4 regions of the Vibrio japonicus genome follow, and region 1 is predicted to be linked to each of the others. Evidence: predicted binding sites of a transcription regulator. Region 1 holds the regulator's gene; each other region holds the start of a gene.

Region 1 (8,136 bases):
ATTACCAGTTAACGAAGAACTGTTAACTAACCGTATTACACACTCAGAATACAGCTTTGCTAAACCAGACGTTACAGAACCGGGTGACGAAGGTTACCTCATGGTGGGTTTCGATAGTGAAACTGACGAAGTCGCTGGTTGTACGGGTATCGAAGCCTCTATCGGTTGGGATGTACCTTTCTACTCTTACCACATCAGTACCGTTGTTCACTCTTCAAGAAAACTTGGTGTGAATAACGTAGTGAAGCTACTGACGTTTGGTAACAACTACACAGGTTGTAGTGAGATTTGTACGCTGTTCTTACGTCCAACGTTCCGTCAAGGTCTGAATGGCCGTTTGATGTCGAAATGTCGTTTCTTGATGATGGCAGAGCACCCGCACCGTTTCTCTAAAACCATCTTTGCGGAGATGCGTGGCGTGTCTGACGACGACGGCAATTCACCGTTCTGGCAATGGCTACAAGAGCACTTCTTCTCGATCGACTTCACGATGGCGGATTACTTAACAGGTATCGGCGCGAAAGGTTTCATCGCAGACCTGATGCCTAAGCTACCAATCTACATCAACTTACTGAGCAAAGAAGCTCAAGAAGTGATTGGTAAAGTACATGAGAACACTAAGCCAGCGCTTCGCTTGCTAGAAAAAGAAGGTTTCACTTGTCGTAACTACGTCGACATCTTCGACGGCGGCCCAACGGTGGAATGTGACCTGCGCAATATCGAGTCGGTACGTCACTCATTCCGTGCGAAGGTGACGATTGCTGAGCATTCAAGCTCGCAGGATTACTTAATCTCGAACACTTCATTTGAAAACTTCCGTGCGACCGCAGCAAAAGCGGCATACGACAAAGAGTCTGAATCGGTCATCTTATCTCCAGAAGTCGCAAAAGCGCTTCAGGTGAATGAGGGTGAGTTTGTTCGTATGTTGGCTCAGTAAATTAAGGACAGATAAATGACACATTGGATTGCAGGAGAATGGGTTGCCGGACAAGGTGAGCCAATGAATTCACAAAGCCCATATAACGGCGAAGTTATCTGGGAAGCGCTAAGTGCAACACCTGCTCAGGTTGATGATGCGGTGAAGGCTGCCCGCGACGCATTCTTGAGCTGGAAAAAACTCAGCTTTGAAGAGCGTGAAGCGATTGTCTTGGCTTTTGCTGAACAAGTAAAAGAGCACAGCGAGCAGATCGCTGAAGTTATTGCGAAAGAAACGGGTAAGCCGCTTTGGGAAACCCGCACTGAAGCGGCAGCGATGGCAGGCAAGATTGCGATTTCTATTCGCGCTTACCATGACCGTACCGGTGAAAGCACTCGCGAAGCTGCAGGTAACCAAATTGTTCTACGCCACCGTCCTTTAGGCGTTATGGCAGTATTCGGCCCGTACAACTTCCCTGGCCACTTACCAAATGGTCACATTGTTCCTGCTATTTTGGCGGGTAACACGGTCGTCTTTAAACCCTCTGAGCAAACGCCAATGACTGGCGAGCTAGCGATGAAACTATGGGAAAAAGCAGGTCTACCGAAAGGCGTGATTAACCTAGTGCAAGGCGCGAAAGAAACCGGTATTGCGTTGGCTGAATCTAAAGGTATTGATGGCCTACTATTTACGGGTAGTGCGAATACAGGGCACATTCTTCACCGTCAATTTGCTGGGCAACCGGGTAAGATGTTGGCGCTAGAAATGGGCGGTAACAACCCAATGGTGATTACCGACAATTACGGCGACCTAGACGCGACGGTTTACACCATCATTCAATCTGCGTTTATCAGTGCAGGCCAACGTTGTACTTGTGCGCGTCGTCTATACGTTCCTGTGGGCGAAAAGGGTGATGTGTTGGTTGATAAGCTAGTCGCAGCGACGAAAAAGATTCGTGTCGGCCAGCCATTTGCCGAGCCAGCGCCATTTATGGGGCCTCAAATTTCTGAAGCGGCAGCGAAGTTTATTCTTGATGCACAAGCAAACCTACAAAGCCTAGGTGCAGTAAGCTTGTTGGAAGCAAAAGGCGGCGAAGCGGCGTTTGTCACTCCGGGCATCATCGACGTTACACCAATTGCCGATCTGCCAGATGAAGAATACTTCGGCCCACTGCTTCAGGTTGTGCGTTACCAAGGCTTGGATAAGGCGGTTGAACTCGCAAACGACACACGTTTTGGTCTATCGGCTGGTCTAGTATCAACAGACGACAGCGAGTGGGATTACTTCGTTGACCATATCCGTGCAGGTATTGTGAACCGTAACCGTCAGTTGACGGGTGCGAGCGGCGATGCACCATTTGGTGGTCCGGGCGCTTCAGGTAACTTACGTCCAAGTGCTTACTATGCGGCGGATTACTGTGCCTACCCAATGGCTTCAATGGAAGGCGGCGAGACGTTGCTTCCAGCGACGCTAAGCCCGGGTGTAGAGCTGTAAGAACTAAGAAATAGAACGTCACAGGTTTGAGGCTATCTGATTGATTCTCTGGACAAGTCGATTAGATGGCCTTTTTTATAATCCAATAACCGTAAACAACCTTTAACAAGGAGGCGTTATGACGCCAGATGTTTTATTCCAGTCGTTATGGAATGACTATATTCAACGCTTATGTCCCTCTGCAGAACAAGTACACCAACTGCTTCAGGAAGATGAACCACTGATCAATGACCACATCGCTCTACGTACATTTAACGTAGCGCCTTTGGGTATCGCGACGTTAGCTCAACCGTTTCTTGACGCAGGTTATAAGCCTTGTGGCGATTACGAGTTTGAAAGTAAAAAACTGGTCGCAAAACACTTTGAGCACCCAGATCCGAAACAGCCAAAAGTGTTCATCAGTGAGCTCAAAGTCAACGAGTGTTCTGAGGAACTGCAAGCGATCGTAGCTAAGCTCGTTGAGCAATTGGACACCGATAAGCTAAAAGGTCACGAGTTCCTGTATGGCGGACGCTTATGGGATCTTAGCTTTGCCGATTATCAAATTCTGGCAAAAGAGAGCGAATATGCATCATGGCTGGCAGCGCATGGTTACGGTGCAAACCACTTTACAGTGAGTGTGAATCAACTGAACGCTTTTGCTGAAGTCAAAGAGGTGAATGATCACCTTCGTCAAGCTGGGTTTGATATCAACGAATTCGGTGGCGAAGTGAAAGGCTCACCGGAAGTGCTATTAGAGCAATCGTCGACGATGGCAGATAAAGTGCCAGTACAGTTCACAGAAGGCACTGAGATCGTACCGGGCGGCTTTTACGAGTTTGCTAAGCGTTACCCAATGAGTAACGGCGAGCTTTATCCTGGATTTGTCGCGGCATCAGCAGACAAAATCTTCGAAAGCACCAACGGTTAACAAACGTCTCTGGTAATAAGGGTTACTTACCCAAGTTCTTAAGACGTCATAGCTTCTATCGAGCCTTAGTTATGGCGTCGCCCCCTTCTTTAGAAGGCGGATAAAGAAAAAGCCACCAAATTTGCATTTGGTGGCTTTTATATTCTTGCTCGGTTAATCAGAGATTAACGAGTACCGTAAACAACGATTGTCTTACCGTGCGCAGAAATTAGGTTCTGCTCTTCAAGCATTTTCAGGATACGGCCTACTGTCTCACGAGAACAGCCAACGATCTGTCCAATTTCCTGACGAGTGATCTTGATTTGCATACCGTCTGGGTGCGTCATCGCATCAGGTTGTTTTGCTAGGTTCAGTAGAGTTTGAGCGATACGGCCTGTTACGTCTAGGAACGCTAGGTCACCCACTTTCTGGCTCGTCACCTGAAGACGACTTGCCATCTGTGCCGATAGGCGCATCAAAATGTCTGGGTTAACTTGAATTAGCTGACGGAATTTCTTGAAAGAGATTTCCGCGACTTCACAAGGAGATTTTGCACGAACCCATGCTGTACGTTCTTGATCTTCTTCGAACAGACCAAGTTCACCGATAAAGTCGCCTTGGTTTAGGTAAGAAAGAATCATTTCCTTACCTTCTTCGTCTTTGATAAGTACTGCAACAGAACCTTTAACAATGTAGTACAAAGTTTCTGCTTTCTCGCCCGCGTGGATCAGCGTGCTTTTTGATGGGTACTTATGAATATGACAGTGTGAAAGGAACCACTCTAATGTTGGGTCGGTTTGAGGTTTACCTAGAACCATAATATCTCACTTCCTCTGCAGGGTACGCTTGCCGCTTTCCATGTTTTAGCTAAGCCTTAAATTAGGACTTACTAGGATAAGAGCACTTGATAAGTGCTGCAAGCTATCTTGTGTTTCGGTTTCAAATAGTATCCTTTTTCTAAGCTGATTTCTTGACTTTAATCGGGTACACATGCTGATTTCCTAAACAAAATTGTGCACATGATCACGGTATGAAAAGTAATCGTGCTTTAGAAACGTCGCTTAGCCAATTTTACCCGTTTCGATGAGTTGCTGAAGGATAGGTCTGACAATCAGTTCCATCGCAAAGCTCATCTTGCCTCCAGGGACAACCAAGGTGTTATGCCGAGACATGAAAGAGCCATCTATCATGGCGAGCAGATATGGGTAGTCCACGTTGGTTATACCGCGTAGTCGAATGACCACGAAGCTTTCATCTAGGCTTGGGATGCCTTTGGCGTTTAGCGGGTTAGAGGTATCGACAGTCGGTACGCGCTGAAAGTTAATATGAGTCCGAGAAAATTGTGGCGTAATGTAGTTGAGGTAGTCATCCATAGAACGCACGATAGAGTCCATAACGGCCTCTCGGGAGTGACCTCGGTCACGCGTATCGCGAACGAACTTCTGAATCCACTCTAGGTTAACAATCGGCACCATACCAATCAAAAAATCGACGTGCTGTGATACGTTGACGTCACCATCAACCACACCGCCGTGAAGCCCTTCGTAAAAGAGTACATCAGAGTTTTCAGGGAGCTCCTGCCAAGGAGTAAACGTTCCGGGCATTTGATTGTACGGTACGGCTTCATCAAAGGTATGAAGGTAACGGCGCACTTGTCCGGTTCCGTCGTAGCCATACTGACGAAAGAATTCAGCCAATGCGGGGAAGTCGTTAGCCTGAGGTCCAAAATAGCTAATATGCCGCCCTTGGTCTCGGGCTTTACGTATCTCTATGTCCATTTCTGGTCGAGTAAAGCGATGGAAGCTGTCACCTTCAACCCATGCGGGCTTAACGTCCATCATGTTGAACATTTTTCGGAAAGCTTCAGATGTCGTAGTAGTACCGGCACCAGATGAACCTGTTACCGCGATAATAGGGTGTTTTGCTGACATGACAAACCTTGTCTGTTAGTTACTTACCTGTAATTAAAACCACTATAACACGCTTTAGGGTCACGTCACTGCACACTATTCTTTAAAGTGTCGCCTTAGTTGAATATCAACGGTTTCATGGAGTTCGGAGAACACCACCACGGCTTCACCCGATTCGAGCTGGGCTTTGATCTGGTCAACCTTATTTTGCAAGGAGACTTCGTGTTCTCCATAGTCCGTCCCTTCGCGCAGGACAAACTCTTTGATGAGATTCTCTAACGTGTCTGGCGCTATTTGTTGCCATGGAATAATCATAAATACCTCTGAATTTTATGACGAGCGCGTATTATGCCGAAACTGACAGGCATTCATAGTAGGCCGGTAGCGCTTCTTCAAGCCAGAACCTTGGCTTTAAGGCACTGCCAGAGACAAAACCCACATGTCCGCCTTGCTCAAACAACCGGTAATCAATGTTGTCTGGAAGAACATATTTAGGGATCACCGCATCCGTCATGAATGGGTCGTCTTTGGCGTGTATGATTTGGGTCGGTAGAGTAATGTCTTTTAAGCGGTGAATCCCAGAGCATCTCTGGTAATAGTCATCAGCATCTTTAAATCCGTGCAACGGGGCCGTGATTAAATCATCAAACTCATAAAGCTTAGTAACACGTTTGATGCTGTTGTATGAGAGGTCCAACTCACCTTTCAATAAATGATGCTTCCGTAGTGCATTTTTCTTCAGTGAAGAAAGCAGATAGGATTTGTAGAGCTTAGAGAAACCTTGCTCTATACGCTGTGAACAAGCCGAAAGATCGAGGGGAGCTGAGACAATCGTGGCCGCGTTTAACAGGGGCTTGGCATTATACTGAGCTAAGTAATTTGCCAGCATATTGCCACCTAAAGAGATACCAACTGCGACTTTATTTTGATTTGGAAAAAGGTCATCCAGATACTCTAGAAAAAAGCGAGCGTCTTCCACTTCACCAGAATGATAGGCTCTTGCTAAGTTATTGGGTTTTCCGCTACAGCCGCGAAAATGCATCATGACAGATAACCAGCCATCTTTAGCAAATGCATGCATCAGGCCGTTCGCGTAAGGGCTATAAAAACAACCTTCGAGGCCATGGAACAGCACAAAAATGGGTTTGCTTTGGGCTTGTTCAGTGCGCCAATCTTCACTCCAGGCTAAATCAAGAAAATCATTGTCTGGTGTTGAGAGCGTTTGCCAAACAGGCTCAAACAAGGCTTTCTTGCGAATAAAGCGGGGGGCGAGCGTTTGTAGGTGCGGGTTCGTTAACCCTGTTGCTGCAACAAATTGGGTCATAGTCGATCCTACATGTTAACGATATGGTCCATTGGATTAGAAAACACAGAAGAGTATAGGTGTTCGGCACCCAGCTGACGGCAATAGCGAAGCGCCAAAGGTTCACCGATATTGTGTTTTAGCTCGATGGCATTGATGCACGCCACCAAATCTGACTGTTGACGCCTTTCTAGCTGAAGCTCAAATTGAAGCGACTCTCGATAAAGTGCATCAGGAACATGCACTTTAAGTTTGCGTCGAATGTCTCGGTAGCTATGCAGCAGTGCTTCAGAGCGCCCTAAGCACTCTTCCACTTGCAGCCAATCTTTATCTTTGAAGCACACCTGCTGCTCATCTAGCCATTTGAGAAGCAGCAGCAGGTTTACATTGCCTTTGAACTGATTTTGTAGATTCAGACACGCGTCTTTCACTCCCCGCGTACTGTAGTACTGCAAGCTAAATTGCCATAGCCTTTCTAATGAGAGTGAAATTGTTACGTGTTCTGGATTCATTGGCTATTGAACTCCTGCTCCATCTTTTCAAGCTCTTCTTGGAGAGCCATCCATTCCATTTCTACGTCTTCAAGTTCGCTTTTGCTATTCGCCTGCACAGCTAACACTTGATTAAGTTTAGTCTTATTTTCCGCATCATACAGTGAGTTATTTGATAATTGTGCTTCTGCCTCTGCGAGAGTAGAGCCTAACTTATCCATTTTTTCTTCAAGTTTTGTCAGCGTTTTGCGAATTGGCGCGGTCTGTTTACGGAAATCCGCTTCGCGACGCTTCAGCTCTTTTTTTGCAGTAGCACTATTGGCGTTATTCTTTTCCGGTAGTGATGCTTGAGCTTCTCGACGTTGGACTTTTTGCTGCTCTGTTAACCACTTGTAGTAATCATTAAGATCGCCATCAAATGGGGCAACTTGGTGATCGTGGACTAAATAGAGATCATCGGTTGTTGCACGCAGTAGGTATCGATCGTGCGAGACAATCACCATGGCACCTTCAAAGGTTTGCAGTGCGAACGTCAAAGCCTGACGCATATCCAGATCAAGGTGGTTGGTCGGTTCGTCGAGCAGCAATAGGTTCGGTTTTTGCCAAACGATCAGTGCCAGTACCAAACGGGCTTTTTCGCCGCCCGAGAAGGGTGCGACTTTTTCTAGCGCTTTGTCGCCTTGGAATCCGAAGCTACCCAAATAGTCGCGTAGTTGTTGCTCGGTATGTTTCGGCGCAATTTGCATCATGTGCTGTAAAGGCGTTTCTTCCGGATGCAGTGTTTCTAATTGGTGCTGTGCAAAGTAGCCGATTTTTACGCCTTGCGAATAGGTCAGCTCACCGCCTTGTGCGTTCAGTTCACCTGAAAGCAATTTGATTAAGGTTGATTTACCCGCGCCGTTGCGACCCAGCAAACCAATGCGGCTGCCAGGAACAAGGTTTAGGCGAATCTTCTCTAGGATCAGGTTGTCACCATAGCCAGCTGACACCTCATCCATCATGATGATTGGGTTAGGCAGGGCGTCTGGCTCACGGAATTCAAAGCTAAATGGGTTATCAAACTGCGCAGGCAGCACTTTTTCCATTCGCTCAAGCGCTTTAATACGGCTCTGTGCCTGACGTGCTTTCGAAGC
Region 2 (8,136 bases), 740 kb from region 1:
CCCCCACATACAAAAACGCCCCGCTTGAGCGAGGCGTTTCAAAAAGCTATTTAGCTAAGCTTAAGGATTAAGCCTGACCTTTCACTTCTTTAAGACCGTTGAAAGGAGCGCGCTCACCTAGAGCTTCCTCGATACGGATTAGTTGGTTGTACTTAGCAACACGGTCAGAACGGCTCATAGAACCAGTCTTGATTTGACCTGCAGCTGTACCTACCGCTAGGTCAGCGATAGTTGCATCTTCAGTTTCGCCAGAACGGTGAGAGATTACTGCTGTGTAACCTGCGTCTTTAGCCATCTTGATTGCAGCTAGAGTCTCAGTTAGAGAACCGATTTGGTTGAACTTGATAAGGATAGAGTTAGCTACGCCTTTCTCGATACCTTCAGCAAGGATCTTAGTGTTAGTAACGAATAGGTCATCACCTACTAGTTGAAGCTTGTCACCTAGTAGTTCAGTTTGGTGCTTGAAGCCAGCCCAATCAGACTCGTCTAGACCATCTTCGATAGAAACGATTGGGAATTGGTTAGCTAGCTCAGCTAGGTAGTGGTTGAACTCTTCAGAAGTGAAAGTCTTACCTTCGCCTTTCATGTTGTAGATGCCAGCGTCTTTGTCGAAGAACTCAGATGCTGCACAGTCCATAGCAAGAGTCACGTCTTTACCTAGCTCGTAGCCCGCAGCTGCAACAGCTTCTGCGATAACTTCTAGAGCTTCAGCGTTAGATTTAAGGTTAGGAGCGAAACCACCTTCGTCACCAACTGCAGTGCTGTAGCCTTTAGACTTAAGAACTTTAGCTAGGTTGTGGAATACTTCAGCACCGATACGTAGACCTTCTTTAAGAGTCTTAGCACCAACTGGCTGGATCATGAACTCTTGGATATCAACGTTGTTGTCTGCGTGCTCACCACCGTTGATGATGTTCATCATTGGTAGAGGCATAGAGAACTGACCAGCAGTACCGTTTAGCTCAGCGATATGCTCGTATAGAGGCATGCCTTTCGCTGCTGCTGCAGCTTTAGCGTTTGCTAGAGAAACTGCTAGGATAGCGTTCGCACCGAATTTAGATTTGTTTTCAGTGCCGTCTAGTTCGATCATTACTGCATCGATTGCAGCTTGGTCTTTAGCGTCTTTGCCAACTAGTGCTTCAGCGATTGCACCGTTAACAGCTTCAACAGCTTTAAGAACACCTTTACCTAGGAAACGTGCTTTGTCACCGTCACGTAGCTCAAGAGCTTCGCGAGAACCAGTTGAAGCGCCAGATGGTGCTGCCGCCATACCAACGAAACCGCCTTCTAGGTGAACTTCAGCTTCTACTGTTGGGTTACCACGTGAGTCGATGATTTCACGACCTAGAACTTTAACGATCTTAGACATTAGTGTTTCCTCTCGTTCAAATATAAATGTCAAATTTAAAAGGCAGCGGCACAACCTTCGCCACTGCCCATATCCTTTTTACTTCTCGAATTCGCCGCGTGAGTATTGGCCTGCTGCCTTAACAAAACCTGCGAACAGTGGGTGACCATCGCGAGGTGTCGAGGTGAACTCTGGGTGGAACTGAGCCGCTACAAACCATGGGTGAGCTGGGTTCTCAATCATTTCCACTAGCTTCTTGTCCGCAGATAGGCCAGATACTTTCAGACCAGCTTTTTCGATTTGCGGACGAAGCACATTGTTCACCTCGTAACGGTGACGGTGACGCTCATGGATAGTCGCGCTGCCGTACAGTTCACGTGCTTTAGTACCTTTTTCAAGATGACATAGTTGAGAACCAAGACGCATCGTACCACCTAGGTCAGACGTCTCAGTACGCTCTTCAACTGCGCCTGTTTCGTCAACCCATTCAGTGATCAAGCCTACTACAGGGAACTTGGTCTCTTTGTTAAATTCTGTTGAATGTGCACCTTCCATACCCGCAACGTTACGCGCGTATTCAATTAGGGCAACTTGCATGCCTAGACAGATGCCAAGGTAAGGGATGTTGTTCTCACGCGCGTATTTCGCCGCAAGAATCTTACCTTCAACGCCACGATCGCCGAAGCCACCTGGAACTAGAATAGCGTCTAGACCTTTGAACATCTCATCACCTTTTGACTCAACATCTTGAGAGTCAACGTACTTGATGGTCACATTCAAACGGTTTTTAAGGCCTGCGTGCTTAAGCGCTTCGTTTACAGATTTGTATGCATCTGGCAGTTCAATGTACTTACCTACCATACCTATGGTTACGTCGCCTGTTGGGTTAGCTTCTTCGTAGATAACTTGTTCCCATTCAGACAGGTTAGCTTCAGGTGCAGTAATGCCAAAGCGTGCACAAACAAGATCATCCAGACCTTGAGCCTTAATAAGTTGAGGGATCTTGTAGATTGAATCCACATCCTTCATTGAGATTACAGCTTTTTCTGGAACATTACAGAATAGAGCAATTTTCTTACGCTCGTTCGCTGGAATCATGCGATCACTACGACAAACTAGAATATCTGGCTGAATACCGATAGATAGCAGCTCTTTTACAGAGTGTTGAGTTGGCTTAGTTTTTACTTCGCCAGCCGCTGCTAGGTAAGGAACTAGAGTCAGGTGCATGAACATTGCACGTTCACGACCAAGTTCTACCGCAAGCTGACGAATCGCTTCCATAAATGGTAGTGATTCGATATCACCGACAGTGCCACCTACTTCAACGATCGCGATATCGTGGCCTTCAGAACCAGCAATAACTCGGTCTTTGATAGCATTAGTGATGTGAGGGATTACCTGAATAGTTGCACCTAGGTAGTCACCACGACGTTCTTTACGAAGTACGTCGGCGTAAACACGACCTGCTGTAAAGTTGTTACGCTTGGTCATCTTGGTACGGATAAAGCGCTCATAGTGACCAAGGTCTAGGTCAGTCTCTGCGCCATCTTCCGTAACGAACACTTCACCATGCTGAGTCGGGCTCATTGTGCCTGGATCAACGTTGATGTAAGGGTCAAGCTTCATCATAGTCACTTTAAGACCACGAGCTTCTAGAATAGCTGCAAGAGATGCTGCTGCAATACCTTTACCTAGAGAGGATACAACCCCACCAGTAACAAAAATGTAATTTGTCGTCATGTTTAACCTGAAATTGGTTGAATGAGGGAAATGGATTTTCATCTGGACGGGAGAAAAATATACCAGAAGACCCTAACCGCCACAACGTGAAATCTATCACACTGCCTTTTTTATTTTTTGCTTCAAATCAAACTGTGCAAAGATAAAGCGGACAGCGTATTTGCGTTCTGAGTCACATTTGTCTCAAACCATCTATATTGCCTTATATTTAGACTCTATCTGATCTTCTCTTACTCTTCTCGCTTCACCTGATTCCAATACTCATCAAGTTCATTCAGCGAGCATTGGGTTAACTCTCTTCCCGAATTCGCCACTTTGGCTTCTACCTGCCTGAAACGATTCGAAAATTTAATATTCGCCTTACTCAAAGCTACTTCAGGATCTTTACCGAGATGACGTGCTAAGTTAACGGTGGCAAACAACAAATCTCCAAGCTCTAGCTCAATTTTGCTTTCTTGTGGAGAGACTTGAAGCGCTTCTTCCATCACCTCTTCGATTTCCTCCTGAACTTTTTCCACTACTGGCCCTAAAGAATCCCAGTCAAAACCGTATTTCGCGCATTTCTTCTGGATCTTTGTGGCACGGGAAAGTGCTGGCAGAGAATTTGGTATTGAGTCTAGAATACTTTCTTCTTTTTTGCCTACCTTCGCTTTCTCTTTGGCTTTCTCTGCCTCCCAGTTCGCATGAATCTGCTCGTCGTTATCAAACTCAATATCGGAAAAAACATGCGGGTGACGACGCGTTAGTTTTTCATTGACCGTTTCGACGACCTCAGAGAAATCAAATAGGCCCTGCTCCTTTGCCAATTGGCTATAAAAGATCACTTGGAACAGTAAGTCACCCAATTCTTCTTTTAAATTAGGCCAGTCTCGGTTTTGAATCGCGTCGACCACTTCGTAGGTTTCTTCTATCGTATGAGGCACAATCGTGTCGAAACTCTGTTTTAGATCCCAAGGACACCCACTTTCCGGGTCACGCAGCGCTGACATAATCTTTTCTAACTGCTCAATTGGATGATTCATTTAACTTTTTCCTTTATAAAAAAGGCGAGCAGCTAAACACTACTCGCCTTAAAATAACCAATGCTACGCGAAGGTTAGCCTAAGCGTTTGACCCTAACGACATCTTTGATTTGTTCCACACGAGCAGTGATTCTGCTTAGAACTTCAATGTTCGTGACCTCTAGGTCAAAGTCCATTATCGCAAGCTGTTTGCGGTAGTCCACTCGGCTCTTCATACTGGTGACTTTGATTTTCTCGTTGGCAAACAATGTCGTGATGTCTTTTAACAAACCACCGCGTTCCATTGCTTCAACGCGGACAGTTAGGATGTAAGATCCTACAAATCCACTGCCCCAAACAGTATCAATGATACGCTCTGCTGCATGATGACGAAGCTCTTCTAGCTGCTCACAGTCCGCTCGGTGTACAGAGATACCCCGACCTTGTGTGATATAACCACAAATCTCATCTCCCGGGATAGGCTGACAACAACGCGCTAGGTGCGTCATCAAGTTATCGACCCCTTCAACAACAACCGCGTCTTTCTTCGGACGACTCTGCGCAGGTGCTTTACTTTCTGCTTCTTGCAGTTTTTCCAGCGCCTGCTGATCTTCCTCTTCCGCAGTCGGTTTGTTTACCAACGCGTTGATGTGGTTGATGATCTGGTTAATACGCAAGTCACCGCTGCCAACACCCACGTACAATTCATCAGGTGTATTCACGTTGAAACGTTTCAGCGCGTATTGCTCTGCATCTTTTAGCGTTGCGCCAATCTTGGCTAGCTCTGCTTCCAGAATCTCACGACCCGCTTCTAGGTTCTTCTCTCGTGATTGCTTACGGAACCATGCGTTAATTTTTGCCCGCGCACGACCTGAGAGTACAAAGCCCAACGATGGGTTGAGCCAGTCACGAGATGGATTCGGCTCTTTTGAGGTAATGATCTCTACCTGATCGCCCATGTGCAATTTATGGGTGAATGGTACGATTCGTCCTCCAACTTTAGCACCTATACAACGGTGGCCAACTTCAGAGTGGATGTGGTACGCAAAGTCGAGCGGTGTTGCGCCCATCGGCAAGTCAACAACATCACCACGAGGCGTAAAGGCGTAAACACGGTCATCAAAGACTTGGCTACGAACTTCATCCAGCATTTCGCCAGAATCGGACATCTCTTCTTGCCAATCCAGTAGCTTACGCAGCCAAGTGATTTTCTCATCGTAACCACTGCGACCAGCGCCACCTTCTTTGTATTTCCAGTGCGCAGCCACACCCAACTCCGAGTCTTCATGCATTTGCTTAGTTCGGATTTGAATTTCTATGGTTTTGCCTTCAGGCCCGAGTATAACTGTATGAATAGACTGATAACCGTTCGGTTTCGGGTTCGCGACATAGTCGTCAAATTCACTTGGAAGGTGTTTGTATTTGGTGTGAACGGCACCTAGAGCAGCATAACAATCTTGCAATTTGTCAGCGATAATTCTGACTGCACGCACATCAAAAAGCTCATCGAATGCTAGCCCTTTTTTGCGCATTTTACGCCAGATGCTGTAAATATGTTTTGGACGGCCACTCACCTCGGCGTTAATACCAGACTCTTTCATTTCTTTCGATAAGTCATCAACAAAGTCTTTGATGTACTTTTCGCGAACGATGCGTCGTTCAGACAGCTGTTTTGCAATCTGTTTGTAGGTGTCAGGGTGCTGGTAGCGGAAAGCGTAATCTTCAATCTCCCACTTTAACTGACCAATGCCTAAGCGGTTGGCAAGTGGCGCATAAATATTGGCACACTCTTTTGCTGCGGCTCGGCGAACTTCATCCGGTGCTTGCTTAACTTCAATTAAGTTACAGATTCGCTCTGCCAACTTGATGATCACACAACGGAAGTCATCCACCATCGCAAGAAGCATACGGCGAACATTGTCCACTTGCGCCGAAGCAGCGCTTCCTTCCATGGTGACGTTCAGTTGACCTAGAGCGGCCATCTCTTCGACACCATCAATTAACTTAATGGTTTCTTTGCCAAAATCTTCCTCAAATTTATCTCGAGGGTATGCACCACCTGAAACAAGAGGGAACAACAGAGCCGCCACCAGCGTTGCTTTATCCATCGAGAGGGTGATTAGAATTTCGATCATCTCTCGACCACGCCACAACAGCAGTGGGCCCTGTTCACTATCTTTTAAAATGGTTTCGCAGTGGAGGTACACCTCTTTGAGGCGCGCCGCGACCTTAGCATCTTGATTTAGACTAGCGATCCATTTATCTAGCTCAAACTGTTCATCTTGATTCAAATGTGCGCTTCTAACCGCAACCATCTTTTTCGTCCTAGTTTTTTATTTTTTATCTTTCGCTTATCTCGTGTAAGACTTACATGAGAGAGATAAGTTTAATCCTTAACAAAAAGTGCCATCGATTCTAAATGGCTGGTATGTGGGAACATGTCCAACATGCCTAATTTCTGCAATTTAAATCCTTGGCTCAGCAAGCTTTGCGAGTCTCTCGCTAGAGTAGCAGGATTACAGGAAACATAAACGATCCTGACTGTGCCAAGTCCAGAAAGCTGCTCGACAATCCCACTCGCTCCTGCACGCGCGGGATCAAGCAATACTTTATCAAACTTTTCGCTCGCCCAGAGCTGACCAGAAATGTCATCTTCCAAATTCGCCTGATAGAATTGGGCGTTACTTAGGTTATTTAGCTTGGCGTTTGCTGTCGCCTTGTCGACCATGGCGTCAACACCTTCAACACCGACAACGCTTTGAACTTGCTTTGCAATTGGCAAACTAAAATTCCCCAATCCACAAAATAGGTCTAGTACGCGGTCGTTTTCTTCTAGCTTTAACCACTCCATCGCTTGTTTAACCATACTGGCATTCACCTGTTGATTCACTTGGATAAAGTTATTTGGTTCGAATGGAATCGTGACTCCCGCTTCTAGGTAATGTCCTTGCTCACCTTCCACTAAATCCAATTGTTCGCTTTTTGGCATCAGGTAAAGTGAGGCTTGGTTAGATTGAGCAAATTCAACCAGTGCCTTGTGGTCGTCATTTTTAAGCGCCTTAGAATGACGCAAAACGATGATGCGTGTGTTATCAGCTTTGACCAACTCGACATGGCCTAACCCATCCTGATGGGCAAAGCCTTTAAGTAGCTCATACAATGGCTGCATCAGTTGCTCGAGCTCTGGCGCTAATACCGGACAATGCGTGACATTAACGATCTCTTTGCTTTGCTTCTTACGAAAACCAAACTGTAGCTGCTTACTCTTCTTATCAACATGTAAGCTGATCCGAGCCCGTCTGCGATAGCCTCGTTCTTCACCAGTCATTGGCGCATCCAACTCCGCCGTTTGCCCCGCAAATTTTCTCATGAGCTGGCTCAGCGTTTGCTGTTTGTATTCGCGCTGATTTTCAATATCAAGATGCTGCATATTACAACCACCACACTCGTTATAATGTGGACAAAATGGTTCTATACGCTGCTCACTCGGCTTTTGAATTTTAATCAGATTCGCACGGGCAAACTTGCTTTTGCTCTCGACTAATTGAATCAGCACTTGCTCACCTGGCAAGGCCCCTTCAATAAAAACGGGCTTTTTATTCTGATAGGCAATGCCAGCACCATGGTGATCGAGTTTTTCTACCTGTACGGATTGATGCTTTGTATTGAGTTGAGTTTTCTTCTTCGGTTGGAAAAAACGCGCCATGCTCTGTGCCTATTTGTTAATGCTTAAGTGCTGTAATTTTTGTTCAGGCTCCACCTTTTGTGCCTGAATCATTGTCTGACACGGCCGAGTTGATTATGCTTAACGATTCGGCAGTCTCATCTTATATTGCGACTATTTTCCCATATCCACACCACGATGTTTAGACAATAATGACAAGATATGGCTTACGTGCCCGCGTTATTACCCTCACCCTCGCACCGACGCTGATTATCGGATTACTTTTAAGTGCGTTTTTCTCCTTTAATCGCTATCACGATTTAGAAACGCAAGTCGTTAATTCAGGACTGAATATAGTCGAACCTTTAGCTATCGCCAGTGAA
Region 3 (8,136 bases), on a different replicon from region 1:
TATTCAGTTTATAACGTAATCGTAAGGCACGGCTTGTAATGGCATGATCGATACTGTCGATTTTTTGATAGTAACGCAGGGCTCGATTGTGCTCGCCATAGGTATCGCACAGGTTGCCCATACCAAGAACCGAGAAAACGTATTCATCGATAAAGCTGTGTTCAACCGCAATGTTGCACGAGTCAATGTATTCGTTTAACGCGCGGCTGTATTGACCACTTTCTACCAGTTTTTCAGCGATGCTGTTTTTAATTTCAAGGATAAGTTTAGCGTCGCCTGGCAAAGTAAGTAGATCTAATGCTTGCTTTAGTTCGTCGATACTGGACTTTAGGGATTTTAGGTCACTGTTATATGTCGAGCTGATGATAAGGCACTGCGCTTCTTCTTGGGGGGTTGATGCAATGTTTTGACGCACGTTCTCCCAAAACGCCAACGCTTCCTGAGCGGAGACAGCGGAAGCATCTAACCCTGAGTCGGAGATCTTATTGAGTAATGCTTCCATTGTGCTTTTCCTGCTGCGCTTCGTCGAGTTGTTCTAAAGTGAATGGGAAAGAAAGAATATCTTGTAAACTCACTCTAGGTAGCGGTTTATTCAATCCTTTACGTTGCCAAGGATAGTTTTCTATCATGCTACATAATATGCGATAAATGTTTTCCGCTGCTTCCCCTTTGTCTGCCAAAAGTAGCCCTAGTCTGTCTGAGCTTAAGCGAGATAGAATGTCTTTCTGGTTGCAAAGCGCATGTGTAAGCTCTGCGCACACCTCCAAGTAGCACGGATCGTTGTGTTGAATCACGATGACGGAATAGTTGGACTGCTTGAGCTCTGTTTTGAAGAGAACTAATTGCTCCCACCAATAGATCTCAGATACGAGTTTAGACAGTGGCTTATCAGAATCGAATTCATGCTGCGCTCTAATACGATTGATGAGTTTACGCGCTCGTTGTTCCATCTGGCGTTTTGACGTCTTTGCTTTGTCTCCACTCACTTTTTCCGTTTGTTCACGCAGCATGCTTATTGAGTACTTACGGTAATTTTTAAACGCGAGCAGTGCGGCTTGGCTATCGTTACACTCTTCTGCAACAACCGATTGTTGATAACAAATTTGAGAGAGTAATTCTCCGTTATCAAAGGTTGTTGCTAGCTGTTCAGCGTTGTTTAGAAGTTCGGTCGCTTTTTTCGGATTTTTACGTAAGAGCTCCAAGCGTGATCGGCTAATGTATGATTGCGCCTTTACCCAGGCTAAGTCATGTTTGATTGCTAAAGAGTGCGTTTTTTCCGTTGCTGCGTCGGCATCTTCAACTCGTTCTAACCCAAGCAAGGCTAAACCACGAAAATACCAAATTTCGGCTTGCAAAGTGGAGTCGTGATGGTCTTTTAGCACTTCTGCTGCACCATCAAGAGTAGAGAGCATATCGACAAAGTTGTTGAGTAAGTAGTGATCCCACGCCAGTAAAATTCTTGCTTTACCCTCTAAAGAATTAATACGGTTGTGGTTGGCGACAGTGGCTGCCAATTCATGTGTGTGTTTTGCTAACTCGAACTCTCGTGTAATTCGCCAAATATTACCAAGCCCGATCAACGCTTCTATCTGGCATTCAGTTTCACCAACGAGTGCAGACTGTTCTAAAGCATTAATCCAGAATTGCTGTGCAGAGTAATATTTGGCCTGTCCCCAATAGTGCAAAGCATGGAGATGGAGGATTTCTGGCAAAAAGTCATCGGTATCTAACGAGTTTAGTTTAGCGAGCGCTTTTTTTATGAGCTTTAAACCTTGACGGTAGTCCATTTCGTTCCACAAACATCGCGACATAATGACAAAGCACTGAACTTCACCTTCTGGATAGCAGGCCTGTGCCGAACGAGTCGCACATTTCTTTGCGGCTATTAACGCGGCGTTGGGTTCTGAGTCTGCTCGAGATTTAAGTTGCTCTATCTCTATTGCGATTTGTTTGTGGCTTTTATCCAATGAATCAATCTCTTAACGCGATGATGCTCTTTCTGCTCATGCATTATAAGAATAGTGATGCTTTCAACACTATAAAAAGCGCGAAAACACCTGATTTTTACGGGCAGTCGTCACATACTGGGCTACGAAAGCAGGTCGCGTAGTGTCAGCGGGGATTGCGTTAACCCTAGGTTTTGTGCAGCGGTAAGCCCATTTTTGTCCTGATAACACAAATTGTGCCACGCGCGAAAAATATCGAGAAGTGGTAGCAATCCACCCGGACGAAGCTTACGGCGTGGTTCATCAATGAAACTTTTGAACAGATTTTGGAATCTCTGTTGGTAGAAAGCTACTTTTTTTAAGGAGGCTTGCTTTAACCATAATTCAGGCTGATTGTGTTCGCCAGCAAGGTAACAGATACCTTTTGACGAACCATTATTGGTTACGATCGCCCAACGATCTCGCCACCAGCCCATATGGACGATATCAATTTTGTCCGAGTCGTTAAAAAGTGTCCAAGCTTTGTCTTCTTCTACGTACATTAAGTCGACCGTTTTTGACTTGATACGAGGTAGGCAAACACTCAATGCAGCGGAGCGTAACACAGGATCTTGCGGTAAGTAGATGGAGATTTGCTTGTCTTTCTTACACATGTCGAGAACGTGTAGGAAGTGTGCATATGACGTGTAAGGTGGACGAATCAGCGCACCTTTGGATGGGTAGTTAAAAACCGAAAGATTTCCCATAGGGTCTTCAACGTTACCACGGGCCAAAATGGTTTGGTACTTCTGGTCGATACGTTCTTTGAGGATTGATGACGGCTCAGGAACGGGCATGTTTGCTTCGGAAGAGTGCTCACGAGAAACAAATCGAGAAGGATACTGATAAGGATCGTGATCGATGCTACCTGTAGGCTCTTCGTCACTCGCGTAATTGACATGCTGACAAAGAATGTACCCGCTTTGAGCTTCCCCTGTGACGATCCACAGAACACCGTTATTGCTTTTAGGTTGTAACTGCGTGTAGTGGGAGGCGAGCTCATACTGATTTGCATGGTTGACCCATCGAGCATCAAACATGGCAAGCTGACGTCTGCATCGACTTGCTATGTGGTCAAGATGATCATAAAACGTCTTTGGGTTGATCTCTAATTTGCGGCAAATCTCTCTCACGGAGTACCCCATAAAGAGCAAGCCAAGTAGGTTTTCTTGAAGTTGTTGCTTTTTGTTGGCACCAGACCATTTATCTACAAACGTAGATTGACAACATTTACATCGGTAGCGCTGACGATCACCACTGAAGCCAAAAGAGTGGTAAAGATGCTTGTGAGTGTGCACTGATAAACCAAAGTTCGTACAGTCGGTATTCCGACATGCAGGAAGTCCATCACTGTGCAGATGCCTAAGGCGGTGAAGCTCGTTCAGAACTTCCCGATTGTTAAGTAGAGGGGGGAAAGCGCCACATTCCCGACAAACCATCGCAGGTCGCTTGGGGTTAGCATGTTGCACAACGTATCGATGTGCATCACTCAATCCAAAGTTGTCACACGCCAATGTTTTACAAAAGTTGAGCTGTAACCCGTCAGCTTCCTTTGGCAATTCGCCAGATGTCACGATTTTCCCCCTCGGGGTATTAAGGCTGCCAGGGATGCCTGGCAGCAAGGTATTGCGATTTTAGATGTTGACTGCAGTTTCAAGCGCAACTTTCATCATGTCGTTGAATGACTTTTGACGCTCTTCTGAGCTAAGTTTTTCACCGCGGATGATGTGGTCAGATACCGTCAAGATAGTCAGTGCTTTTGCACCTAGGTCAGCTGCAACGCCGTAGATACCTGCTGCTTCCATATCAACACCTAGGATGCCTAGTTTTTCCATCTTCTCGAAGATGTCTGCTTCTGGTGTGTAGAAAAGGTCTGCTGAGAATACGTTACCAACTTTTACAGGAACGTTTTGCGCGCGTGCTTGGTTGACGGCTGTTTCTAGTAGACCGTAGTCAGCAATCGCAGCGAAATCGTGGTTGCTAAAACGAATACGGTTAACTTTAGAGTCTGTTGACGCACCCATGCCGATTACAACGTCCATTAGATTTACGTCGTCACGTACTGCGCCACAGCTGCCCACGCGAATGACGTTTTTAACGCCGTACTCAGCAATTAGCTCATGAACGTAGATACAAGCCGATGGGATACCCATACCGTGGCCCATGACTGAAATGCGCTGGCCTTTGTATGTGCCAGTAAAGCCAAACATGTTACGAACATCACAAACTTGTTTTACATCTTCTAGGAATGTCTCTGCAATGTACTTAGCGCGTAGAGGGTCGCCTGGCATTAGTACAGTTTCTGCGAAATCACCCGGTTGAGCGTTAATATGTGGGGTTGCCATAATTGTTACTCCAAGTTTATTAGTCAATCAATTTCTGATTACTAATTTTGTTGATTCTCAATAATCTGTTGAGGCAATACTAGCTAGCAATACGAACTATCCGTGAGAAGTATGTCACAAAAACACCCTATCACATGGCAGCTTTATATCTTGATAACGTTTTCTGTTGAAAGTGGTAAAGCAATCGATTCGGACAATCGGTTGCTTTGATAAATCTGATTTTACTGAGTACAGAATATTGCATTGTACAGAAATTAATTTTGTACAACAATGGTTATTGTGCTAAAACTTATACAAGGTAAATTTACGTACAACAACTTGGTGATAAGCGGAGTTTAGTATGAACAGAGAGATTAAGATTGGCATCAGCGCCTGCGTATTGGGTGAGAAAGTACGTTTCGATTCAGGGCATAAGATCAGCAAGTTTGTGACTAAAGAACTTTCACCTTACTTTGAGTTTGTATCGGTATGTCCAGAGGTTGGGATGGGGATGCCTGTTCCAAGACCAACAATACGATTAATTTCAAACGAAGAGCGCATTGCGCTTGTAGAAACGAAAGACGCAACAAAAGATCACACCGATGCCATGTTGGATTACTCGCGGGCAAAAGTGGCAGAGCTCACGGATGCTCAGTTGTGCGGGTATATTGTCTGTGCTAAATCTCCGACTTGTGGCATGGAACGAGTGAAGGTCTATAAGCGATCTGGGGCAGATAATACGGGAGTTGGCTTATACACGAATGAACTGCTTCAGCAAATGCCATGGTTGCCTGTTGAGGAAGATGGCAGGCTCAATGACCCAGTGCTAAAAGAAAATTTTATTACTCGCGTTTTTACTTTACATGATTTTTACCAGAGTGTCGGGAAGGATGTGGCTCGAGGGAATATCGTCGCTTTCCATTCGCGCTATAAGCTCACCTTGATGGCCCATCATCCGACGTCATACAGAGAGTTGGGCAGGCTAGTTGCCAACATTAAAGAATACGAACTAGACCATTTTTATGATTTGTACCGTACTGGGCTGATGCGCGCTATGTCTCACAGAGCCAGTCGAAAGAACAATACCAATGTGCTTATGCATATCCAAGGTTACTTTAAACGCTATTTAGGTAAAAAAGAGAAAGCAGAATTAAGGAATGTTATCGACGACTACCGTGTTGGCGTGCTTCCTTTGCTCGCACCCTTAACTCTTATTAAACACTACTTAGCTACTCATCCTGACGGATACTTAGAGCAACAAAAATTTTTAGAACCTTACCCACAGGAGTTACGTTTACGTTATGGATTGTGACAAGAAGCTGTACGCCATTAGAGAAGTATCGGAAATAACGGGTGTGAAGCCAGTGACGTTAAGAGCATGGCAGCGCCGTTACAATTTGATCAAGCCGCAGAGAACGGAAAAAGGCCACCGACTGTATCGTGAAGAAGATATTACTCGTATTGAAGAGATCCAAAGTTGGCTCAGTAAAGGCGTCTCGATTGGTAAGGTTAAAGCGTTGTTGGAAGGTAACCTCTTACCAGAGGAAGCTCAGAGCACTGGGGTAGAGAAGCTTGAAGATGTTGAGGTGATGTTAGAAGCGCTGGCGATGCTGCGCAAGGCTAAAGCCGAATCAATCATCAATACCGTACTGAAAGAGTATCCATTAGAGGTGGTTGAGCAGCAGTTTATTACTCCGGTAAAAAATGCAATCTCAATGGTGAAGCGCAATCAGAAAATACTGCAGGAAAGCCTGTTTATGAGCTTGTTGATTCCACGATTAGAGTCGATCATTGAATCAGAAAACAAAGCAGCCAGAGCAGGTAAGTGCTTACTTATTAGTTATGCTAACAACAGGGATATTTCTAGCCGACTGTGGGCTGCTCAATTTTCAGCAAAAGGTTGGAATGTCGCCATCATGGATGGTATTGAAGACATCTCTGGACTTAACGACTTGGAGTTGTCTGATGCGTATGACTCTATTGCGGTATACAGTCCAAAACCTGTCACGGAAGTGCAAAAGAGTGCCATTGAGCAGTTACGCGCTTCTTACACAGGAAATGTCATCTTATCAGACGTTCTCGAGCTAACGAGGAGCTCGTGATGAATCTGGTATGGCTACGGCGCGATTTGCGTGTCGATGATAATACCGCGTTGTTTGAAGCTTCGAAGGTTGGTGGACCTGTTGCGGCGGTGTTTATTGCGACACCTCAAACCTGGACAGAACATCACCTAGCACCTATTCAGGCTGACTTTATCTATCGCCGTCTGTTTGAGCTTCAACAAGATCTCGCCGCGCTTAATGTTCCTTTGCTTTACTTCGAAGTCGATACGTTTACAGATAGCGTCGATAAAGTCGTTGGGTTAGCCAATGCTCTAGGTGTTGATGATGTATTTGTTAACAAAGAGTATGAACTCAATGAAACTCGACGCGATGATTTCCTCGAACAGAAGTTAAATGCGCAGAGTAAAACGCTCCACCGTTATGACGATAAGTGCATCCTTCCGCCAGGAAGTGTGGTGAACAAGCAGGGGGAGTACTTCAAAGTATTTACACCATTTAAGAAAGCCTACCTTAGCCAGCTTTCACTGTGTCCGGCGCATCCCCAAAAGGCGTTTAAGGTTAAGTTACCAGCAGACCTTGGTGCACTTCCCAGTGATGTTTTTAGCGTTGAGAGTCTGTTTAGTTATCCTCGCGTCTCAAGTGAACGATATGCAGTCGAGACAATAGCGATTTATAGCTTGCTTCGAGAGTTTAATAATGACTCTGTAGATCGTTACAAAGAGGACAGAGATTATCCATCTATCGCAGGGACAAGTGGAGTATCTCCTTATTTGGCGATAGGTGCGCTGTCGGTACGTCAGTGCATGGCCCGCGTACTGTATCAGCAATCACCTCCACTTAGTATTGGGCGTGAAACATGGCAAAATGAGCTTATTTGGCGAGAGTTTTATCAGCATTTAACGTATTTTGAACCGAAGCTTTCTATGGGGAAAAGTTTCCTCGCATGGGGAAATGCACTTAAATGGCAAAACGAAGATGCTCGCATTGATGCTTGGAAAAAAGGCAGGACAGGATACCCAATAGTGGATGCTGCTATGCACCAATTGAATCAAACGGGTTGGATGCACAACCGGCTAAGGATGGTCGTTGCTAGTTTTTTAATCAAAGACCTTCAAGTAGATTGGAGAGTAGGTGAAGCGTACTTTATGAGTAAGCTTATTGATGGAGACTACGCGGCTAACAATGGCGGTTGGCAGTGGTGCGCATCGACAGGTTGTGATGGTCAGCCCTATTTTCGAATCTTTAATCCTGTTACTCAGGGAGAGAGGTTTGATGCCAAGGGCGATTTTGTCAGACAGTGGATTCCTGCTTTATCTGATGTTCCGGATAAATACATCCATAAGCCTTGGAAGTGGAGCAATGTCAAAGCGTTGTCATATTCAGCACCAATTGTTGATCACAAGGAGCAAAGAGAGATAACCTTGACCAATTATAAAAATGCTAAGGATGCTATGAATGTTTCGTAAACTCATTGCACTCGGCTGTTTAGTAGCTTGCAATGCTTTTGCTGCAAGTTATGACCTACCGCCTGAAGGAAGCAATATCGTTGGACGGATGCAGTACCATAAGGTTGTACAAGGCGAGACGATTGCTGAAATCGCGAAAAAATATGACGTTGGTTTTCTTTCCCTAATGGCGGCAAACAAAGGGATAGACCCATTTTTGCCAGAAGCGGATTACGTACTGACAATCCCAACTCAAATAATTTTACCGAATGTTGAGCGCGAAGGTGTTGTTATCAATTTGGCTGAATTGCGCTTGTAT
Region 4 (8,136 bases), 1.0 Mb from region 1:
GTTATCTTCGTGGTGGCAATTTCTCATCGAAATCTGGTTGTTATCAGGAAATTGAATTTCGCAACAATGGTTTTGTAAACAAGAAAGAAATCGAACTTTCATTCATCCTTGAAGGTGGGGTAATGCATTGTTTGGCGGAAGTTGATCGCGCGATGAGCATGCGTGGTGACCAATACGTTTCTTTCACGCTTCCGTTAGGCGCGAGTGACTCTGAAATCAGCAACGCAGCGAATCGCGTGCTATCTGTGTAGTTTAAACTCGGTTTGGAATAATTAGCTATTAATGAGCGCCACTTAGATCCTGTGGCGCTTTTTTGTGTTTGGAAGCCAAAGAATTAAGCGGCACTCAAGTGCGTGGTTAAGTAAGGCTGCCAGGCTTTTTGATACAATGCTTTAGATTGGTTGCGCATTTGCTGAATTTGGGCGACTTCAAACTCAGACATCTCTCTGCTTTGCGAAGCTGCTCGTCTTTCAATGGTTTGGATCTTTTCATAAAAATCGTGCTCTGCGCCATTTTTGACATCTGCAATGGCTTTTAAATGTATCTGAACTTCAGCAACGAGCTTCGTTTTAGGAAGTTGGACGAGGAGGTTAAGATCTCGGTACCCCGATGCTTTAGGGCTTTTGAAGCGATTTTTTACGTTCACTATGGTGGTCTCTCGACTAAGTACTTCGTATACCGTCATCAGGCTTTCAATGTCGTTGGCAACAATTGTTGCTCTGGCTAAGTCAGTGATTCGTTCAGGCTGACCGTTTAACTTGTGGGTAATTTTTTCTCTTGCGCGGTCTGCAGATTTTATACCTGCAAAGTAGGCATTGGTTGAAGTGAGAAGCGCGGTACTTTGGCATAGCGTCTCTAGTTCAGCCTGCGCTTGGTGTGCTTTAGTGTAGAGAATATCGAAGTCAGAATAGGGTTGAATTGGAGTCGCGGAAGTGGATTTTATTCCGTATAAGCCACTTAAGTTGTGCTTAAACGCTTGAGAACTGACTTCATTTTGATTGGAGGAACGGCTTTGCTCACTACCTGGTGCAGTTGGAATCGCGGCAAAAGCCGGTGCACGGCTGAGCATCAATAGCATGAGTGCCGTTGTTCTTAGGAATACGCTCATTCACTCTCCTTAGATTCGCAGTGACTTAGAAAAGGTGTCGAAAAAGGTTTCAACTAAGTCCTACTTATCTTTACTAGATAGTGGGGGCTAAATGTCAGATTCCAATTTGATTTTCCCCATACTTTTCAAATCTTGGATCAAGCTCCCAATCAACGAATATCGTATTTCGTGAATCCTTATTTGGCGTATGTTCATGAGTATAGCGAGCCAATCTGAACCCGTTATGAATAGCGAGTTAAGGTATATCGTTGAGGTGAAAATAGTTGGTTATGGCCGTGGGATACCAATAAGCGCCGCTTTCGTATAGTCTATGGCATATTAAAGTTAGACCTGAGAATAGTATGAGAGATCCAGAATTTTGGCACGGAAAGTGGGCAAGCAATCAGATTGGTTTTCACCTTGAGGATGTGAACCCTCTGCTCATCGAGTATTGGAAAGAAACCAATCCTAGCTACGAAGACAAAGTGCTTGTTCCGCTTTGCGGGAAATCTGAAGACTTAATTTGGCTAGCCACCAAACACGAAGAGGTGCAAGGCGTAGAGCTGAGTAAAATTGCTGTACGAGCCTTCTTTGCTGAGCATTTTTATACGCCAATGGTGACATCGATTAATGGGCAACATGAACTCTATCAGTTTGATGAGCTATCGATTTATGCGGGTGATTTCTTTACCGCGCCAGTTCAGTCCGCCGATATTATTTATGATCGCGCTGCTTTGGTTGCGTTGCCTGAAGTGATGCGTGAGGAATATGCATTTCGCATTAAGTCGTTGCTGAAACCGGGAGGCCGAATTCTTTTGGTCACGCTGGATTATATTCAGGAAGAGATGTCTGGTCCTCCATTTGCTGTTACAGAGCAGGAAGTGAATCGTCTGTTTGGTGAGTTTAAAATCACTAGGCTGAATCGAGATGAAGCGGATGAACAACATCCGAAAATAGCCAAAAAAGGATTATCGCGATTCGCTGAAGAAGTGTATCTCATTGAATCATAATCCGCTGACGATGAAAAAGGCTTGGAATGACCAAGCCTTTTTTGTGCGGCAGTTTGGCGATCAGTAGAGCACTTTTACTTTTCCAGCGCTATTGACTGCGTCAGCTACTGCTTGTTCGATGGATTCACGGCGAGTAATGGCAACGCCAAGTCGGCGGCGACCGTCGATATCCGGCTTACCAAACAAACGTAACTGAGTCTGCGGCTGCGCCAATGCCAGTTCCATCCCTTCAAAACGAATATCTTCTGACGTCCCTTGACCAAGAATCACAGCAGAAGCGGCTGGGCCGTATTGAGTAATTCCAGATATTGGCAAGCCAGTAAATGCGCGGACATGCAGCGCGAATTCAGAGCTATCTTGCGACATCAGAGTGACTAAACCAGTATCGTGCGGGCGAGGGGATACTTCGTTGAAGATAACAGTATCGCCTTTTACGAACAGTTCCACACCAAAGATACCGTAACCGCCTAGTGCGTTAACCACTTTACCTGCTGCATCCTGAGCCGCTTGTAGTGCCGCATCTGACATTACTTGTGGCTGCCAAGACTCACGGTAGTCACCATCTTCTTGACGATGCCCAATCGGCGCACAGAAATGAATGCCGTCAACAGCTCGAACCGTTAGCAGCGTAATTTCGTAGTCAAAGTCGATAAAGCCTTCTACGATAACGCGACCTGCGCCAGTTCTGCCGCCTTCTTGCGCATAATTCCATGCTTTTTCGACATCATCTGCAGTTTTAATGACGCTTTGGCCTTTGCCTGAAGAACTCATGACAGGCTTACAAACGCAAGGGATGCCTACTTCTTCGATTGCAGAGGTAAAGTCAGCGTAGTTGTCTGCAAAGCGGTAAGGTGAGGTAGTAAGTTGCAACTCTTCTGCTGCCAGTCTACGAATACCTTCACGGTTCATGGTGAGTTTGGTCGCTTTCGCTGTTGGAACAACATTTAAACCTTGTGCTTCAAGCTCAACCAGCTTGTCTGTAGCAATGGCTTCGATTTCAGGTACGACATAATCGGGTTGTTCTTTTTCGATGATTGCTTGCAGCGCGTCACCATCCAACATGTCTAATGTGTAGCTGCGGTGCGCCACTTGCATGGCAGGCGCGAAGTCATATCTATCACACGCGATGACTTCTAAGCCAAGGCGTTGACATTCTATAGCCACTTCTTTACCCAATTCACCAGAGCCCAGAAGCAGAACACGTGTTGCATTTTTACGAGTAGCCGAACCAAACATATTTTACCTTTTCATTAGCGCAGATATTGAATACGGGCCAGATCATACTGATTAAAACGGCAAAAGCAAACGTTTGCGCAAAATTAGAAATGCAAATGTGTCGCTTAGAACATCGGGATGTAAATAAGCGTATTTTTTGCAAGGGGATTGCTGATATATGAGTTGATGTTGATAAGAAAAAGTCCCGTTGTTCAACAGGACTTTTCGTAATAATCTCGCTGGTTTGAATCTTAGACGGCTAAATAAGCAAGTGGAATGTCTGGATTGATTGCTTCAAGGGTGGCCTGAGTGTCCGCAAGGTGGCTGATGCTACCGTCGGCCATTTCTGCCAGAGCAACAGTGTCTATCGCATCTAAAGACTTCCCATCCATAAGCAGTTGAATGAGTGCGACTTGCAGTGGAGGAAGGCTTGGGTTGAAGGCCGCGTTTTCTGCATACGCGCCTAAATACACTTTGCCTTGTTTGGTTTTGATGCTTACACCGCTTAAATTGTGCGTGTACGGTGCGTGGCTTTTGTTTAAGCCTTTCAGTGCATCTAAGACGAGTTGATCGGATTCTTCAGTGGTTTTGCCATGATCCACGTGTGTCATTAAACCAGACTCGATACCCAAATCAGCAGGACCAAAGGACTCCGGTAAATACTCTTGTAGCGTCATTTCATCGCGTTGCGGCAATTGAACGATCAGACTTTGTGCTGTGGTTAGCTCATTCATAAACTGGCGGCAGTGACCACAAGGGCTGAAGTTAATGGTGATATCTGAAATGCCTTCTTCACCCTTCATCCATGCATGACTAATGGCGGATTGCTCTGCGTGGACCGTTTGCCCAAGTTGCGCGCCCAAAATTTCGACATTTGCACCGAAGTAAAGTCGGCCAGATAAACCACGAACAATCGCGCCTACATAAAAGTTGGATATTGGTGCGTAAGAATAGGCGGCAGCAAAAGGCAGCAGTGCTACGCGCAATTCATCATCCGGTAGACCAGAAATAGAGAGTAACTCTTTAAATTGCTCAGGAGAAAGAGTCGCGTCAAAGTCGTCGGCAAGCAAAATAGGCGATAAGTACTCTGCAAGGTTGCTTGGCGTTTCTGATAGCGCTTGTTCAATGCGGCTTCTCATGTTGGATCCTTGTGTAAACATGTAGTGATACCGTTGGCGAATCCTTGACAGTTTCTGTGAATCCACCTCGATACTGGTATTTCATTTTATGGTAAGCACAAAACAATACTGTGGCTTTGATCACATTAAATAATGCAATTAAATTTCATATTTCATAGTTAGAGTGAGCTCACACATGATATCGATTACATAATCAAATAGAGTGAGCTACGCCGAATAACGTAATTCGTCTAACGGCGATAGCCACTTGTTTTGTGTCTTTAAGCGGATAACCAAACAGCAAAAGCAAAGAATGATGGTGCCAAGATAGAGGTAATAACACCACATAAAACGAGCGCCAACGAACTGAATGCGGCGTCTTGCCCGTCTCGCTCTGCACAAGCGGCTGTACCGAGTGCATGGGACACCGTCCCCATCGTTAATCCTTTCGCGATTGGGTGAGTAATATTCAGTAGATTGTAGATAGGGTAAGCGACAATCGCGCCAAACAAACCCACAGTTAGAACCAAAATGGCTGCGATGGCTGGCTCACCACCAAGATGACTAGAGACTTCCATGGCGATCGGTGTTGTTACCGATTTACCTAATAAACTGGCGACCAGAGTAATGTCGGCCTGCATATAAACGGCAATAACACTGGAGGTGAGCATCGACATTGCGCTTCCCACACCGCAAGCTAAGGCAATAATACGCCAGTTGGCTCGTATCTGCGGGAACTGCTCATAAAGTGGATAGGCGAGTGCCACAACGGCGGGTTGCAACAGGTAGTTTAGCCATTGGTTTGCGGCATAGTAAGTTTCAAAAGGAACCTTTAGATAGGTTAAAAGAGGGATTAATACTAGTAGGCTGATGATGAGCGGATTCATTAGCGGAGAGTTGAACCTTTGGCATAACCAGCGGGCGGCAAGAAACACAGCAACAGTCGTTAGTAACCACATTATTTTACACCTCCTTTTAAGATTCTATCCAAAACCAGACCTAGCGCGACGAGTACCAATAAGGTGCCGCCAATCGCACTGGCTAAGATAGGGAGAGCATTAGCAAAGAGAAGATCAAAGTGATCCATTAAACCGACACTGATGGGTACAAATAAAAGCACCATATAGCGGATGAGTAGCGTCGCGCCACTTTTCACCCATTCAGATGAAACGAGTCCACTGACCATTAAAGCAAATAGAATCAGCATACCGATGATGCTTCCAGGGATTGAGGTATCTAAAAGGTGTTGTAAGTTGATGCCTGCTATGAGGCACAAGACAATGAGCCCCAAAGATACGACGTATTTAAGCAGAGTTTTAGCCATAGGTTGTTGTCGTCCAAATATTAAAAATACGTTGATTTTTCACAACGTAAGGTCCAATTGAGGGTGTTTAGAGCCTTACTCTCTTTTTGTTTATTTAATGAGTTAAGGCTCAGTAGGCTGCAGGCGTTTGATGATTAAGATACTAGCTTTTGTACGTATTGGTACACCGATTTTAAAATAGCGAGCTTCTTTTCATCACTCTCATAATCGTGAACTAAGTTTTCCAAATTAAGCATGTAATCTTCAATACGACTTTCGAAGTATTCACGGCAGTGGTTCGCCCATTTTTGTTGTTCATGTTCATCTAGTGTGAGCGGGAAATGTCGCGCACGGTAGCGGAACAAGAGTGGTGCTATTCGCTGATCATTGAATGAAATATCTAGCGCCGCCAGATTGTTTGGATCAGTTTCGCGAATAATATCCATAGACGCTTTGTCTGCTGGGGAGAAAAAGCCGTCATATAGCTGCGTATCGACATCATCGTTGCTTTCGTATTCGCGTTCGATGCTGTAGAGACCGATTAGCTTCTCTCGAATCTCTGGGTTCTGGCGCAGTATTGCTAGGTTCTTCAAGCACTGCTCACGATCGATACCGATTTTCTCGGCATTCTCAGCGGTCAGGGTTTTAGCTGGGGCAAGAATAGGGCACTTGTTTAAGTGAACCAGTTTAACAGGTACAGGCAATTCACCTTCGTCCAGATCGCTGTGCTTGGTGTATAGGCGCTCGTGGATCTGTTCCGTTGTTAAATCGAGTAGAGGTTGCGGGTTTTTCGCAAGATCGACGGTAATGACTGCATTCTTGTTGGTTGGGTGCCACGCAACAGGCACAATCCAACTGGTGTAATTGCACTCTCTTCCCAGCATGCCTGAAACATGCATTAGCGGTGTCATATTGACGATATCGATCAGTTCATTCAACTTGCGTTTATGACGCATGCTAAGGAAGTAATCGAACAGCTTAGGTTGCGCCGCTTTGATCTTCTTTGCCATCTCGATTGTTGCAATAACATCGGCCATCGCGTCGTGCGCATTTTCGTGTTCAATGCCGTTGGCAACCGAAAGGTGCTCTAGCTTAAAGCTAATGAAGCCTTCATCGTTTTCAGGCCAGTTGACTCCGTCTGGGCGCAATGCGTGGCAAGCGCGCATAACATCAAGCAAATCCCAACGAGAATTTCCGTTTTGCCAGCTCCACGCATACGGATCAATAAAGTTGCGGTAGCAGGTGTAGCGCGTGACTTCATCATCAAATCGGATGCTGTTGTAACCAAGGCTAGTGGTATTGGGTGTCGCGAGTTGCTCGTGAATTTTTGCGATAAATTCTGGCTCGGATAGACCTTTGCTGATTGCGGTTTGAGGCGTAATTCCGGTGATCAGTGCCGCTTCTGGAGACGGTAAATAATCCGAAGGTGGTTGGCAGTAGATAACAAGAGGTTCGCCGATGATGTTGAAGTCCATATCGGTGCGAACACCCGCAAACTGACACGGACGATCTTTAGCAGGGCTTACTCCCCAAGTTTCATAGTCAAAAAAGAAAAACGTGGGTTGGTGCTCTTGTAGCATTTTCTATTACCAAGTATTTGAAATTCACTCAGGTATTAGACCACTGCCGCTGCATCAAGGCAATCGACAAGGAATATTCTTCGCCCGAGTGATAAAAAAATGGCCGACATGACGTCGACCATTCCTAAGAGTGAGGCTTTTACGCTTTTTGCGTTTCTAGCTCTTCTTCCGTTGCTTTCTTGCCCATGATGCGGCTTGTGATCATACCTGCTGTCATTGAGCCTGATACGTTCAACGCCGTGCGCGCCATGTCGATAAGTGGTTCAATCGAGATAAGCAGTGCTGCGATCGTCACAGGTAAGCCCATCGCAGGGAGTACGATAAGCGCTGCGAATGTTGCGCCGCCACCTACACCAGCGATACCAAATGAGCTCACAACGATGATGGCTACAAGTGAAAGGATAAAGTTGATCTCCATTGGATCAATGCCAACCATTGGCGCAACCATGACCGCTAGCATTGCAGGGTAGATACCTGCACAACCGTTTTGGCCGATTGTCGCACCGAAAGAGGCAGATAGGTTTGCAATAGCAGGTGGAACATTCAGCTTCTCGATTTGTGCTTCAACGTTTAGTGGAATAGACGCCGCTGAGCTACGAGAGGTAAAGGCAAATGTCAGTACTGGCATAATTTTTTGGAAGAACTCTTTCGGGTTAACACCGAAGAATGCCACTAGAACGCCGTGTACAACGAACATAAGTGCAATCGCTACGTATGAAGCGACGATAAAACCAAGTAGATTCAGGATGTCACTTGCGCTTGATGTTGCTACAACTTTTGCCATCAGCGCTGCAATACCATACGGCGTCAGTGCCATGATCAT

What was found. Region 1 encodes CRP, which controls carbon source genes, mostly activating them, when cyclic AMP is high. Its sites were predicted from a motif close to TGTGANNNNNNTCACA; they were not measured.
Region 2: a site for CRP is predicted at 3,174-3,189, ahead of pyrG (CTP synthase). Genes of this name have one in related genera too.
Region 3: a site for CRP is predicted at 4,434-4,449, ahead of deoD (purine-nucleoside phosphorylase). Genes of this name have one in related genera too.
Region 4: a site for CRP is predicted at 4,610-4,625, ahead of cdd (cytidine deaminase). Genes of this name have one in related genera too.

Annotation. Positions count from the first base shown of each region.
Region 1 is NZ_CP102096.1:2,538,674-2,546,809, reverse strand. It holds gene astA (arginine N-succinyltransferase) at 1-937, shown strand, start outside; gene astD (succinylglutamate-semialdehyde dehydrogenase) at 953-2,410, shown strand; gene NP165_RS12095 (DUF1338 domain-containing protein) at 2,529-3,320, shown strand; gene crp (cAMP-activated global transcriptional regulator CRP) at 3,485-4,117, opposite strand; gene NP165_RS12085 (phosphoribulokinase) at 4,361-5,230, opposite strand; gene NP165_RS12080 (YheU family protein) at 5,306-5,524, opposite strand; gene NP165_RS12075 (hydrolase) at 5,556-6,533, opposite strand; gene NP165_RS12070 (TIGR02444 family protein) at 6,542-7,024, opposite strand; gene NP165_RS12065 (ABC transporter ATP-binding protein) at 7,021-8,136, opposite strand, start outside.
Region 2 is NZ_CP102096.1:491,202-499,337, reverse strand. It holds gene eno (phosphopyruvate hydratase) at 68-1,369, opposite strand; gene pyrG (CTP synthase) at 1,448-3,088, opposite strand; gene mazG (nucleoside triphosphate pyrophosphohydrolase) at 3,319-4,110, opposite strand; gene relA (GTP diphosphokinase) at 4,185-6,404, opposite strand; gene rlmD (23S rRNA (uracil(1939)-C(5))-methyltransferase RlmD) at 6,476-7,795, opposite strand; gene barA (two-component sensor histidine kinase BarA) at 7,966-8,136, shown strand, end outside.
Region 3 is NZ_CP102097.1:685,083-693,218, reverse strand. It holds gene NP165_RS16315 (GGDEF domain-containing protein) at 1-502, opposite strand, end outside; gene NP165_RS16310 (hypothetical protein) at 483-1,967, opposite strand; gene NP165_RS16305 (lactate dehydrogenase) at 2,090-3,559, opposite strand; gene deoD (purine-nucleoside phosphorylase) at 3,620-4,330, opposite strand; gene NP165_RS16295 (YbgA family protein) at 4,671-5,621, shown strand; gene NP165_RS16290 (MerR family transcriptional regulator) at 5,611-6,411, shown strand; gene phrB (deoxyribodipyrimidine photo-lyase) at 6,411-7,838, shown strand; gene NP165_RS16280 (L,D-transpeptidase family protein) at 7,828-8,136, shown strand, end outside.
Region 4 is NZ_CP102096.1:1,518,511-1,526,646, reverse strand. It holds gene NP165_RS07245 (sporulation protein) at 1-251, shown strand, start outside; gene NP165_RS07240 (RelA/SpoT domain-containing protein) at 335-1,108, opposite strand; gene NP165_RS07235 (thiopurine S-methyltransferase) at 1,450-2,097, shown strand; gene purT (formate-dependent phosphoribosylglycinamide formyltransferase) at 2,158-3,333, opposite strand; gene cdd (cytidine deaminase) at 3,564-4,451, opposite strand; gene NP165_RS07220 (LrgB family protein) at 4,712-5,389, opposite strand; gene NP165_RS07215 (CidA/LrgA family protein) at 5,389-5,754, opposite strand; gene sbcB (exodeoxyribonuclease I) at 5,889-7,313, opposite strand; gene NP165_RS07205 (L-cystine transporter) at 7,453-8,136, opposite strand, start outside.